4 regions of the Agrobacterium sp. NPDC058088 genome follow, and region 3 is predicted to be linked to each of the others. Evidence: predicted binding sites of a transcription regulator. Region 3 holds the regulator's gene; each other region holds the start of a gene.
What was found. The regulator PhoB, encoded in region 3, activates phosphate uptake and scavenging genes when phosphate is short. The targets are predictions, from matches to a motif close to TGTCATNNANCTGTCAT.

Region 1: ACFVTJ_RS04555 (UDP-2,3-diacylglucosamine diphosphatase) is a predicted target of PhoB. The motif match lies at 1,864-1,880, and genes of this name have one in related genera.
Region 2: ACFVTJ_RS13955 (YdcH family protein) is a predicted target of PhoB. The motif match lies at 1,750-1,766, and genes of this name have one in related genera.
Region 4: ACFVTJ_RS08680 (DapH/DapD/GlmU-related protein) is a predicted target of PhoB. The motif match lies at 1,587-1,603, and genes of this name have one in related genera.

Annotation. Positions count from the first base shown of each region.
Region 1 covers NZ_JBHVSU010000001.1:907,770-911,158, reverse strand. Annotated here, with positions in the region: gene ACFVTJ_RS04560 (IS4 family transposase) at 1-821, shown strand, start outside; gene ACFVTJ_RS04555 (UDP-2,3-diacylglucosamine diphosphatase) at 970-1,809, opposite strand; gene ACFVTJ_RS04550 (NADP-dependent malic enzyme) at 2,039-3,389, shown strand, end outside.
Region 2 covers NZ_JBHVSU010000004.1:172,918-176,306, forward strand. Annotated here, with positions in the region: gene ACFVTJ_RS13940 (5-(carboxyamino)imidazole ribonucleotide synthase) at 1-862, opposite strand, end outside; gene purE (5-(carboxyamino)imidazole ribonucleotide mutase) at 874-1,341, opposite strand; gene ACFVTJ_RS13950 (YdcH family protein) at 1,389-1,592, opposite strand; gene ACFVTJ_RS13955 (YdcH family protein) at 1,827-2,003, shown strand; gene ACFVTJ_RS13960 (sulfite exporter TauE/SafE family protein) at 2,106-2,870, opposite strand; gene ACFVTJ_RS13965 (thiamine phosphate synthase) at 2,975-3,389, shown strand, end outside.
Region 3 covers NZ_JBHVSU010000002.1:10,484-13,872, reverse strand. Annotated here, with positions in the region: gene ACFVTJ_RS05350 (aspartate aminotransferase family protein) at 1-196, opposite strand, end outside; gene ACFVTJ_RS05345 (GcrA family cell cycle regulator) at 629-1,162, shown strand; gene phoB (phosphate regulon transcriptional regulator PhoB) at 1,452-2,135, opposite strand; gene phoU (phosphate signaling complex protein PhoU) at 2,166-2,891, opposite strand; gene pstB (phosphate ABC transporter ATP-binding protein PstB) at 2,988-3,389, opposite strand, start outside.
Region 4 covers NZ_JBHVSU010000002.1:683,451-686,839, forward strand. Annotated here, with positions in the region: gene ppx (exopolyphosphatase) at 1-885, shown strand, start outside; gene ACFVTJ_RS08680 (DapH/DapD/GlmU-related protein) at 916-1,548, opposite strand; gene ACFVTJ_RS08685 (hypothetical protein) at 1,700-2,047, opposite strand; gene ACFVTJ_RS08690 (hypothetical protein) at 2,222-2,569, opposite strand; gene ACFVTJ_RS08695 (esterase-like activity of phytase family protein) at 2,706-3,389, opposite strand, start outside.

The DNA of each region.
Region 1 (3,389 bases), on a different contig from region 3:
GGGCGGTGGGCGAGGCAACCTACCTCATCGATGCGACAGGGGTTCGCCTCTCCGGTGCCGGATCGCAGTGGGCGCGGTTTTCCCATCAAGCCTGCGGCGTCAAGGTCCACATCGTCTACGATGCGGATGCCGAACAACCGATCTATGCGGCGGTCACGCCGGCCAATATCAACGACATCACGGCTGCCAAGGCCATGCCGATCGCATCAGGCGCAACCTATGTCTTTGATCTTGGCTATTATGATTTCGGCTGGTGGGCCAAGCTGGACAAAGCCGGATGCCGGATCGTCACCCGGTTCAAGTCGCACACGCCGCTGACGGTCACCCATGAGCAGGCGGTGGACGGCGACGGTGTCATCCTGTCCGACCGCATCGGCCTGTTGCCGGCCCGCCAGGCCAAAAGCCGCAAAAATCCGTTCAGCGATCCGGTCCGCGAGATCACCATCAGGACCGAGACGGGAAAGGTGTTGCGCATATTCTCCAGTGATCTCGATGCACCGGCTCACGAGATCGCCGATCTCTACAAGCGCCGTTGGGCGATCGAACTGTTCTTCCGCTGGGTCAAGCAGACGCTGAAGATCGGCCATTTCCTCGGCACGTCAGAAAATGCCGTGCGCATCCAGATCGCTGTCGCTCTGATCGCTTACCTGCTGCTGCGATTGGCGCAGGCTGACCAGAAGACCGTGCCAAGCCCACTCGCCTTCGCCAGGCTGGTACGCGCAAACCTCATGCACCGACGACGCACCGATCGGCTTCTCAACCCGCCACCAGACAAACCCACAAACCAAAACCAGATAGCCTTCCAATGGCCGCAAATTTAAACCGGACAGCAGTGGGCTTGTCCCGAGAATCTATCCACGTCGCGCGAAATCAATTGGTTGCAGATCCTTGGGACAAGCCCAAGGATGACGACAGAGAGCTGAACCATCCCGCCCTTAGGGATCGCCCTGCCTGTTGAACCGACCCCAATCAGGCCGCGTGCTTGCCAATCAGCCCCGGAATATTTACCGGCTCCATCTCGTCCGATGTCTGCTCGGCAACCACTTCGCTCGTCTGCATCCAGGTGATCAACTCGAAGCTGCCATCGGCGTTCTCGGCAATCGCCGTGCAGCTTTCCACCCAGTCGCCGGTGTTGATGTAACGGATGCCGTCCATGTCTTCCATCACGGCGTGGTGAATGTGACCACAGATCACCCCATCCACATTGTTGCGCCGGGCTTCATCCGCCACCACGCGCTGGAACTCGCCGATGAAGTTGACAGCGTGTTTGACCTGCAGCTTGGCCCAGGCCGAAAACGACCAGTAAGGCAGACCGATGCGGCGGCGCACGGCGGCAAGGGCGATGTTGATGGCGATCGCCGCATCATAGGCCCAGTCGCCCAGATAGGCGAGCAGGCGGGCATTGCGCACAACCACATCGAACTCGTCGCCATGGATGACCAGATATTTCTTGCCGTCGGCTGCCTCGTGGATCATCCGCTCGGCTACTTCGATGCCGCCAAAATGCATGCCGGGAAATTCCCGCAGGAATTCGTCGTGGTTTCCGGGAATATAGACGATGCGCGTTCCCTTGCGGGCCTTGCGCAGCAGCTTCTGCACCACGTCGTTGCAGCCCTGCGGCCAGTACCAGCTGCGGCGCAGCCGCCAGCCGTCGACGATGTCGCCGACCATGATGATCGTTTCGGCTTCGTGATGTCTGAGGAAGTCGAGCAGATAATCCGTCTTGGCCGCCTTGGAGCCGAGATGAACATCCGAAATGAAAAGCGTTCTGAACTGTCTGGTTTCGATTTGACCGGCCACGGATTTCATCCCCCTGTTCGGTTGCGTCCCTGCGGCTTTCTTACCTCTCAGAACCAGACTCGTGTTTCAGCAACATGACAGACGCCGGTTTTTATAGGGAATATGACGAAAGCTTTCACGAAAACGCGAATAAGCCATGGCCGCATTTGCATAAGGTGCGGTCAAATAACGGCTGTACCACGGGTAAGTTTGTTGTATTCAGGGGTCCGAAATAAAACCAGATACGACGGTGGAAGACATGACCTCTCACGATAAGAACAACACGCCCGCCAACACGGCAAAGGCCGACATCGAGGAACAGGCGCTCTTTTTCCACCGCTACCCACGCCCCGGCAAGCTGGAAATCCAGGCCACCAAGCCGCTCGGCAACCAGCGCGATCTGGCGCTCGCCTATTCGCCGGGTGTGGCCGCCCCCTGCCTCGCCATCCATGAAAATCCGGAAATGGCGGCAGATTACACCGCCCGCGCCAATCTCGTCGCCGTCATCTCCAACGGCACGGCCGTTCTCGGCCTCGGCAATATCGGCCCGCTCGCTTCCAAGCCCGTGATGGAAGGCAAGGCCGTCCTCTTCAAGAAATTCGCCGGCATCGACGTTTTCGACATCGAGATCGACGCGCCCGGCATCAATGACATGGTTTCCACCATCGCAGCGCTGGAACCCACCTTCGGCGGCATCAACCTTGAGGACATCAAGGCGCCGGAATGTTTCGAGGTGGAGCGTCAGCTGCGTGAGAAGATGAATATTCCCGTCTTCCACGACGACCAGCACGGCACCGCGATCATCGTCGCCGCCGCAGTCACCAACGCGCTGGAACTAGCTGGCAAGTCGCTGTCGAGCGTCAAGATCGTTGCGTCAGGCGCCGGTGCGGCAGCCCTTGCCTGCCTCAATCTGCTTGTCGCCATGGGCGCGAAGAAAGAAAATATCTGGGTCCACGACATTGAAGGCCTCGTTTATGACGGCCGTAATTCGCTGATGGACGAGTGGAAGGAAGTCTACGCCCAGAAGACCGACAAGCGCGTTCTGGCCGAATCGATCGACGGCGCGGATGTCTTCCTCGGCCTTTCCGCAGCCGGTGTGCTGAAGCCGGAACTGCTGGAGCGCATGGCGGAAAACCCGCTGATCCTGGCGCTTGCCAACCCCAATCCGGAAATCATGCCGGAGGCGGCCCGTGCGGCCCGCCCGGATGCGATGATCTGCACCGGCCGCTCGGACTTCCCGAACCAGGTCAACAACGTGCTGTGCTTCCCCTATATCTTCCGCGGGGCGCTGGATTGCGGCGCGACGACGATCAACGAGGAAATGAAGATGGCCGCCGTGCAGGCCATCGCGGAATTGGCGCGTGAGGAAGTTTCCGAAGTGGCCGCCAAGGCCTATACCGGCGAAACGCCGGTCTTCGGCCCGAACTACCTCATTCCTTCGCCGTTCGATCCGCGCCTTATCCTGCGGATTGCGCCGGCCGTTGCCCGTGCCGCCGCCGCAAGCGGTGTCGCCGCCCGGCCGATCACCGACTTCGAAGCCTATCTCGACCAGCTGAACCGCTTTGTCTGGCGCTCGGGCTTCATCATGAAGCCTGTCTTCAACGCCGCGA
Region 2 (3,389 bases), on a different contig from region 3:
CGAACTGCGAGATTACGCAGGCGGCCTCCGTCCAATGGCCGGTATTATGGACGCGCGGCGCCATTTCATTCGCAACCAGCGATCCGTCCGGCAGGACGAAGAATTCGATGCCGATAACGCCGACGTAATCGAGCGCTGCGAGAAGCTTCTCAGCCGATTGTACCGCAACAGCCTTTGCGGCATCCGAGAGTGCTGCCGGAACGGTCGATGTGTGCAGGATGCCGTTCAGATGGACGTTCTCGGCCGGATCGTAACAGGTGACGGTGCCGTCCTGAAAACGGGCGGCAATAACGGAAATCTCCCGCTCGAAGGCGACAAAGCTTTCGAGGATTAGTGGCACGCCGCCGAGCGCCGCAAAGGCGCCTGCGAGGTCTTCGCCACCCCGGAAGAGACGCTGGCCCTTGCCGTCATAACCCATGCGACGGGTTTTCAGCACACCTTTGCCGCCGAAGGCGGCCAACGCGGCTTCCAGCCCTTCCTGGCTGTCCACGGCGCGGAAATCGGCAGTTGGAATACCGCAATCGTTGAGAAAGCGCTTTTCCGTCAAGCGATCCTGCGATGCGCTTAGCGCCTGTGCGGGCGGGTAGACGGGCACGGAGACGCTAAGTTTTTCGGCCGCCGCGACAGGCACGTTTTCGAATTCGTAGGTCACGACATCACAGCGGCTTGCGAGTTCCGCAAGCGCCTTTTCGTCATCGTAAGCCGCAACGATCTGGTCATTGCAGGCTTGCGCCGCCGGACAATCGGCCTGCGGCTCCAGCACGATGGTACGGTGGTTGAGACGGGCGGCGGCCATCGCCAGCATGCGCCCGAGCTGCCCGCCACCGATGATGCCGATGGTCAGGTTGGTCGTCTTTGCCATCACTTTTTTCGTCACTGGGCGCTGTCCATGGGATATTCCGCGACGGCAGCCGACTGGCGCGCGCGCCAGGCATCCAGCCGGTCGGCCAGATCCTCATCGCTGAGCGCGAGGACGGCAGCGGCCAGAAGAGCGGCGTTGATGGCGCCAGCCTTGCCGATGGCGAGCGTGCCGACGGGAATGCCGGCGGGCATCTGCACGATGGAATAGAGACTGTCCTGACCGGACATGGTCTTGGACTGAACCGGAACGCCAAAGACAGGAAGCGGCGTCATTGAGGCTGTCATGCCTGGCAGGTGGGCAGCACCGCCCGCACCGGCGATGATGACCTTGAAGCCTTCGTCCTTCGCGCCATTGGCGAAGTCATAAAGCCGGTCCGGGGTGCGGTGGGCGGAAATGATACGGGCTTCGTATTCGATATCGAGCGCATCCAGCGTATCGGCGGCGTTCTTCATGGTCTCCCAGTCGGACTGGCTGCCCATGATGATGGCGACGGGGGGCGTTTCTGCTGTCACGTAATCTCTCCGGCTCAGGCGATGATATCGGGAATGACCTGGTCTTCAAGCTGGGTCATCTTGTCCTTGACGGCCAGCTTCTTCTTTTTCATGCGCTGTATTCTCAGCGCATCACAGCTGGTCTGGATCATCGCGTTGATCGCCGCGTCATAATCCTCATGCTCCTGGCGCAGCCGCGCCAGCGTGAGCCTGATGTCCGCCTGGTCCTGATCGGGCATCTCGTCATCCCCATTTTATGCCAGCCGGATCGGCTCCGGCGCGTATCTGATCGTTCACGAGCCTCTATCATCAAATCGCGGTAACGGGAAGTTATCCCTTGCGACCAAATTGCCCACTTATTGCCTTCATTTCGCCTTCGACAAGCGGCGCGATCCGTGTCACATTGCCGTCGTAAACCTGAAACTCCAGCGATGGAGAGCTGGAGGTAGGTTCAAAAAGGAAGGACGTGCCGCATGACCATTCAGGCTCATATTGCATCGCTCGAAAAGAAACACGGTGCTCTGGAGGAGGAGCTCGAAAGTATTCTTGCTTCCCCGTCGTCTGACGATAGAGAGATCGCGGACCTTAAACGTCGAAAACTGCGCCTGAAGGATGAACTACAGAGGCTCAAGGCCTCCACAAGACATTAATTCATGCCGGATCACCGGCCCTCGATGAATGAAGGGTCGGTGGTCTGAGCCTTTAAGCTCTGGCAGCGAAAACCTGTTGCCAGAGCTTTTTATTGCCCGGTTTTAGAATGGCAGCCCGTCCCAAAGCAGTTTCAGCGCCGCTATCAGCGCCATCGCATACATCAGCGGATAAAACACAGCGGGTTTCAGATATTTCACCACCCTGGCGCCAGCAAGTGTCGCCAGCATCGCCACTGGCAGCAAGCTCGCCGATGTTTTGAGGTTGGTGGCGTCCAGCGCGCCGAGCGCAAAATAAGGAATGAGCTTGATCGCATTCATGATGGCGAAGAAGCGCACGCTCATGCCGGTATAGGTCTTCGGATCGAGCTTCAGCGGCAGAACATAAATCTGGAAAGGCGGGCCGCCCGCGTGGGCGACGAAGCTTGCATAACCCGAGAGGCTGGACCAGAGCGTGGCGGCAGCCGGTCTTTGCGGTTTGGCCGGGATCTCCTGGCCATTGCGGCTTTTGTAGCTCTCATAGAAGTAGCGCAGCACGAACAGGATCGTGACCGAGGCGACGACAAGACGCATGGCATCAGCGGAGATGAGACTTGAGGTGGCCCAGCCGAGCGCGATGCCCGCGATGGCGCCGGGCAGCATGATGAGCAGCGTTTCCCGATGATTGTGATGCCGCCAAGCCCAGAGCGCCACAAGATCCATAACGATCAGGATCGGCAGGAAGATCGCTGCCGCCTGCACGGGTGAAACGGCAAGCGCCATCAGCGGCACACCCATCAGCGCCAGCGCGCCGCCAAGCCCCCCCTTCGAAAGGCCAACAAGCACGACTGCGGGAATGGCGACGAGATAAAAATGAAAATCGGTCAGCATGGATGTATGGTTGATCCTTTCGCCGGTCCGGTTTATCGGATTTGTCATATGAAAACGAGTGCAGATCGCGTCATAAGCGTTCTCTGCCTGAAATGGACGAAACGATGAGCATTGTTGAAGACCGTTGCCGCCTTGTCCTGATCGTTCCGCAAGCGGACGATGCGCAAAAGCAGGCGACAGAGGTGGAAGAAGCATTGCGGGGCGGCGATGTCGCTTCGGTCATCATTCCACAATACGGCCTGGATGACGCCGCCTTTCAAAAACGCGCGGAACTGATTGTACCCGTCGTCCAGAAGGCGGGGGCGGCAGCGCTTGTCGCCGGTGACAGCCGGGTCGCCGGTCGGGTAAAGGCGGATGGTCTGCATGTGGTGGGTAATGCAGAGGCGCTTGCCGAGGCGGTGGAAAAATTCACGCCGAAGCTGATTGTTGGCGGCGGCAATGCGGACGACCGCCACAAGGCGCTGGAGCAGGGTGAGTGTAATCCGGACTATGTGTTCTTTGGAAAGCTGGAAGGCGATA
Region 3 (3,389 bases):
AGACCTTCTCGGCCTGCGTCTTGATCGCGTCGACAAGATGCGGGTGGGCGTGGCCCAGCGAATTGACGGCAACGCCGGCCGCAAAATCCAGATATCGCTCGCCGCTTTCCGTGAACAGCCAGACGCCCTCGCCTCGCTCAAAGCGCAGGGGGGCTCTTGAAAACGTATCGAACAATGGCGCGGCGGCTTCGGCCATGGCTGTATCACTCCTTGCGCAAATGCGCTGTCAGACGGTTGTCAATAGGCTAGTGAGGTTATCCCTCGCCTGAAAATCAAAAATGCCGCCTCGCGGCGGCACGGGCACTATTGTCACTTCGCCTGCCGATGTCAACAAAAGTCCGTATTTCCTAGGCTTATCAAGCCCTAGTAGGTGGCGGCTCGGCAGACCCCAGGTGTTGCCTTTCTGACTCTACTCGCCAGCAAGTTGGGGAAAACCGGAAAATCGATTCGAGATGATTCCCGTGACTCTTGCCACGGAGTCTGCGTGGCACTAGGTTAATCGCTAATTACTAGACTGCATTGCGGCGGAACTAGTCACCAAAAATCAGGCAGAAACCACACTCGCGGCACATCCCGCGAGACGGAGAGGGATTCTGCCGAAAATACACGCGAAAAGCGGAGAAGCGGCATGAACTGGACAGACGAACGGGTCGAGAAACTCAAGAAATTGTGGTCCGAAGGGCTTAGCGCCAGCCAGATAGCAGCACAGCTGGGCGGTGTCAGCCGCAATGCCGTCATCGGCAAGGTCCACCGTCTTAACCTGCCGGGACGCGTCAAGGCTGGCGGTCCGGTCACTTCGGCGCGTTCCGCTCCCAAGCGTGCCGCGGCCCCCGCTCCACGCGCGACGAATTTCGTGGGCCGCGTCGGCACCGCGCCTGCTCGGGTTCTGACGCGTTCTAACGCAGCAACGGCTCTTCAGGAAGATATCGGCATCGAGACTGCGGAAGTCCTCGATTACGTTCCGTCCAGAAACGTTGTCACCCCGATTTCCCGTCGCCTGACGCTGACGGAACTCACCGAGCGCACCTGCAAGTGGCCGGTTGGCGATCCCTTGAAAGACGATTTCCATTTCTGCGGTTGTGAAGCGCTGGAATCTTCGCCCTATTGCAAGTTCCATGCGAAGCTCGCCTACCAGCCGGTCAGCGAGCGCCGTAAGGCTTGAGTGTTGCGGCACGCATTTGACACTCAAAAACTACGGGCCTTCGGGCCCGTTTTTTTGTGACACGTACGACGCTTCCCGGACGGCTATAGCAGAACACCAAGGCCTATTCATCGTCGTCGGGTTTCGCCCTTCAATCCGGATTTCGGTGGGCTCTCAACCGCTCGTCAAGCAGATGAAAGTATCGTGCTTGCGGAAGGTTCAAAATGAAAAAGCCCGACACCATCCCGGTTTCGGGCCTTTTCATTTTGGCGGAACGTCATGCTGAGGGGAACCGTCAGTTCGGTTCCGATCAGGCTTCCATCGAATATCCGGCACCGCGCACGGTGCGGATGACGTCCTGCATATGGGAAAAATTGAGCGCCTTACGCAGGCGTCCGACATGCACGTCGACGGTACGCTCATCGACGTAGATATCATGGCCCCAGACGCCATCCAGCAACTGCGAGCGGGAGAACACCCGGCCCGGAGAAGTCATCAGGAACTCCAGCAGGCGGAATTCCGTCGGGCCGAGACGCACTTCGCGGCTTTTGCGGTGAACGCGATGGGTCTCGCGATCCAGTTCTATATCGCCACATTTCAGCACCGAAGACAGAACCTCGGGGCGCGCCCGGCGCAGCATGGCCTTGACGCGGGCCATGAGTTCCGGCGTCGAGAACGGCTTGACGACATAATCGTCGGCGCCGGTGGCAAGGCCACGAACGCGCTCGCTCTCTTCGCCACGCGCCGTCAGCATGATGATGGGCAGACGTTCGGTTTCCGGCCGCATTCGGAGCCGCCGGCACAACTCGATGCCGGAAACGCCAGGCAGCATCCAGTCCAGGATGAGAAGATCCGGAATACGCTCCTGCAGCCTGATTTCCGCCTCATCGCCACGGGGTATCGTGTCGACGTCGTATCCCTCAGCCTCGAGATTGTAACGAAGCAGGACGCTCAGAGCTTCCTCATCTTCCACAACTGCAATCTTGGGCACCATATACTAACTCCGCAAGCCGCTGCTTGTCTGTTACTCGGTAACCGAACCGAGCGTGTTGGAACTGTCGTCCTTCGGACGTTCGCCTTCCGGCTGGCTGCCGGTGGTCATGTAATAGATCGTCTCGGCGATATTGGTGGCGTGGTCGCCGATACGCTCGATGTTCTTGGCGCAGAACAGAAGATGCGTGCAGGTGGTGATGTTGCGCGGATCTTCCATCATGTAGGTCAGAAGCTCACGGAAGAGCGACGTATACATGGCGTCGATTTCCTCGTCGCGCTCGCGGATGGCATTGGCCTTCTCCGCCGAACGTGTCGAATAGACGTCGAGGACTTCCTTGAGCTGTACCAGCGCCAACTCCGACAGGTGCTCTATGCCGCGGGCGAGCTTGCGCGGCACGCCCGTTCCGGCAACCGCGATGACACGCTTGGCAGTGTTCTTACCGAGGTCGCCAACACGTTCGAGGTCCGCTGCAATACGCAGCGTGCCGATGATCTCGCGAAGGTCTGCCGCCATCGGCTGGCGCCTGGCGATGGTGACGATGGCCTTGTCGCCGATCTCGCGCTCGGAATGGTCGAGGATCGCGTCGTCGGAAATGACCTTCTGGGCGAGTGCGGCGTCGGAGTTGACGAGCGCACGCACGGCGTCGGCACACATCTGTTCCGCGAGACCGCCCATTTCGGCGATACGACGCGTGAGGAATTTCAGTTCGTCGTCATAGGCCGACAGAATATGCGAATGGGTCGTTGTCTGTGTCATGGTCTAGTCCTCCGGCTTGGCCTGCATGCACGTACCCCGAAGCGGGCACGGCAGAGGCACCAGTCTTGTTCGGTTTCGATAAAACGCCGGCCGGGATCAGCCGAAGCGGCCCATGATGTAGTCCTGCGTGCGCTGGTCGTCCGGATTGGTGAACATCTTGTCGGTTTCGTTTTCTTCGACAAGGTGACCAAGGTGGAACATAGCCGTGCGCTGGGAAACACGCGCCGCCTGCTGCATGGAGTGCGTGACGATAACGATCGTGTAGTTGGTACGCAGCTCGTGGATCAGTTCCTCGACCTTTGCAGTCGCGATCGGGTCGAGCGCCGAGCAGGGCTCGTCCATCAGAATAACTTCCGGGCTGACGGCAACGGCGCGGGCAATGCACAAGCGCTGCTGCTGGCCACCGGAAAGACCCGTGCCGGATTCCTGCAGGCGGTCCTTCACCTCGTTCCAGAGACCGGCCTTCTGCAGGCTGTGCTCGACGATCTGATCCATATC
Region 4 (3,389 bases), 670 kb from region 3:
ACCTGGCGAAACATTGCCAAGCTGCACATGGAAATCACGGGTTATCCGCTGCATATGATGCAGGGTTATGAATTGCCGCTGGAGGAAATGCTGAATTTTCTCGAGGAGGTCATCGTTTCGCGGGATAGCAAGGACCCGGCCTGGCAGGCTGTGTCCAAGAACCGCCGTTCGCTCCTGCCGTTTGGCGCCATCGCCATGCGCGAGGTTCTGAAAATGATGAAGCCGGCAAAGATCGCCTTCTCGGCGCAGGGCGTGCGCGAAGGTTATCTTTATTCGCTGCTTTCGGAAGCGGAACAGGAATCCGATCCGCTGCTGGTCGCGGCCGATGAGCTTGCCATTCTGCGCGCCCGCTCGCCGGAACATGCACGCGAACTGGCTGACTGGAGCGGCCGCACCTTCCCGGTCTTCGGCATCGACGAGACCGAAGAGGAAAGCCGGTACCGGCAGGCGGCCTGCCTCTTGGCTGATATCAGCTGGCGGGCCCATCCGGATTATCGCGGGCTTCAGGCGCTCAACATCATCGCCCATTCGTCCTTCGTGGCGATCACCCATCCCGGCCGCGCCTATATTGCTTTGGCCAATTATTATCGCTTTGAAGGTCTGAACGATAACGGCACGACGGAGCCGCTCGCGGCCATGGCGGGCGAACGCCTTCAGGAACTTGGCAAATTGCTCGGCGGTCTGTTGCGTGTCGTCTATCTGTTCTCGGCGTCGATGCCGGGCGTCGTTGATCACCTCAAATTCCGCAAGTCCGACAGTCCGGATATCGATCTGGAATTTGTAGTGCCGCATGATTATTGCGATTTCGCCGGCGAGCGGCTGGACGGGCGTTTGCAGCAGCTGGCGAAGCTGACCGGCAAGCGGCTGGCGTTCGTGTTCGAATAAGCCGGGGGAGAAGTCCGCTTCCGGCGCAGGTTAGGCCCAGCGCTCGCAAAAGGCTTCGATATCGTTCGACTGGAAGTCCGCAAGCCGCGCCATGATCGTCTCGAAGGGCCAGTCCCACCAGGCGATCGCGGCAAGCTTCTCCGCGATGGATCGTGAAAAGCGCTCGCGGATAATTTTTGCTGGTACACCGCCGACGATGGTGTAGGGCGGCACGTCCTTGGTGACGACGGCACCGGCCGCAAGCACCGCGCCGTCTCCAACTGTTACGCCCGGCAAGACGATAACCCCGTGGCCGATCCAGACGTCGTGGCCGATGATGGCGCGATCCTGCTTTCGCTGGTCGAAAAAGCCGTCGTCACGCACCGCATCGGCGGAGTAATATTCCGGGCAACAGCTGAAGCGATGCATGGATGGCCGGTTCATCGGATGGTTCGGGGCGCCTATCCTGACCTCCGCGGCGATTGCGCAGAACTTTCCGATTATCGCATCCCCCACCATGCATCGCTGACCGAGATAGGAGTAATTCCCGAGTTCGACATTGTGCAGCGAGGTGTCAGCCAGAATTTCGCAGCATCTGCCGATATTCGAATCTCTTACGCTCGCCGTCGCGTGAATGACGGTCTCTGCGAGCTTCGGGCGTTTGATCTGTGCGGTGGGGTCCATTCCAGTCTCCGGATTTTGCGCCTGCTTAACCGGGAATGATGAAGGGCCTGTGACGCGGAATAGCGAAGCAGTGCGGTCGTGATCGGTAGCTCCTTACAAAGGAGGATCATACCTATTGCTTCGCGCAACACCCTCGCTTCGCGGATTGGTATCACCTATTGGTGACTTTGGCCCCAATGTCGTTTTTCTTCCAGTAGTGCTCGGTTATGTTCTGCGCGTTCCGAATGATGTGGCCGGCGATGTCGGGGTCTCCGCCCTCGAATGTTTCCGGGTCGGCACCGCATAAGAGCAGAAAGAGCTGCTGATGAGCGACAGCGGCAAAATAGTCGCGGGGCGGGGGCTGCACGTCTGAATCGGCGGCCTGTAATGCCTCGGAAACCTCTTTGCTGGCGCGCTCAAGCGCTGCTTGAATCGTGGCCATCATCGCCGCTTCCTTGCGCTGCAATATGTCCTGAATTTGCCGCTCAGCCGGTGTCAGAACCGGGCAACTCTCACTCATCGAATATCTCTCCTATCGGCACAACCATGTCGCTAAGCGATATTATCGCATGGATTGTGTCCGCTTTACGGGAAAGATTGAGATCGTGGTCCTGAAACATGGCGCGATGGCTCGCCACCATGTCCGGCCACGTGGATCGAAACGGCAATGGCGCAGACCTGCATCGCAACCGGTTCAGCCGTGCCCCAGTGCCTTCCGGATGCAGGCGCTGAGATAGGCATATTGCAGCGGCGTTATCGTCGCCATGGCTTCCGTGCGGCTGGCGAGCCGGTCCTGATAACCGATTGGAATATCGAATTGAGAGAAGGTGAAGTCCCAGCGAATGCCTTCGACGATATTGTAGAAATGCTCCGCACCGCTGACAGCGGTCTTGGCAAGCTCGCCGCCGAAGATATCCTGAACCACCAGCGCGGTGACGCTGCCTTGCCCTTTTGCGGGGTTGTCGCGTGACCAAAGGTTGCTGGTCTCACCCGACCAGCTTTTCTTCAGGGCGTAATAAAGTCTCTCTGCATGATCCTGCATCAAACGTCTTCTTTTCCGCAAGCATGTTTCCGTTGAAGTATGGCGAATCGGAACGGAGCGCCATGCAGATACTGGTCTGCCGGGCGCTCCGTCGGGTCACTCGCCGCTGCCAAAGCGATTGGCGGCAGCGTGGGTCTTATTTCGCGTCGAGCAGATCCTTGACCTCAAGCAGGACGAATTCGTTATCGTCAGCCTTGTCGAGCGCGCGGCCGGCCGAGAAGGGCAGGTTGTTGTCATTGCCGACGATGATATGCGTGGCATCGACACGGTCGACATTCTCTATGGTGACGAAAGGCATGTCATAATAACCGTTGCCGCCGCCCTGACGCTTCTTGTTGTCAGGGTCGGAGATTTTTAAGAGATCGATATAGCCGATCTTGCGCGCGGCCTTGCCGACATTGGCGTCATTAAATTCGATCTTGTAGATGCGCTTCACCTTGGAAGGCACGGCAAAGCAGTTCGCTTCCGGCTTCTTCGGGTCGGCGCAGGCCTTGTCGGCGGTGCCGGCGCCGTTGTCGCGTTCGATGACGAGAGCGGTCGCGTCATCAAGCATGTTGAAATCGCCGATGGCTTCGCCACCCTGCGCCAGCGGATAAAGCCAGGTGCGGCCGGTCCATTCCTTCTTGGCGATGTCGAGTTCGATGATGCGCAGCGCGGTTGCGCCGTCCTCGGTCTTCTCCACCTGGCCGTCGGCCATGTAAAGCGGGCCCTCCAGAAGGCCGTAGAGCTTGGAGCCATCCCTGGAGAGTGCCATGCCTTCATAACCGCCCGAGCGTTTCAGGTTGAAGGCCGGCATCTTCTGCGTGGGGTTGCCAGGCAG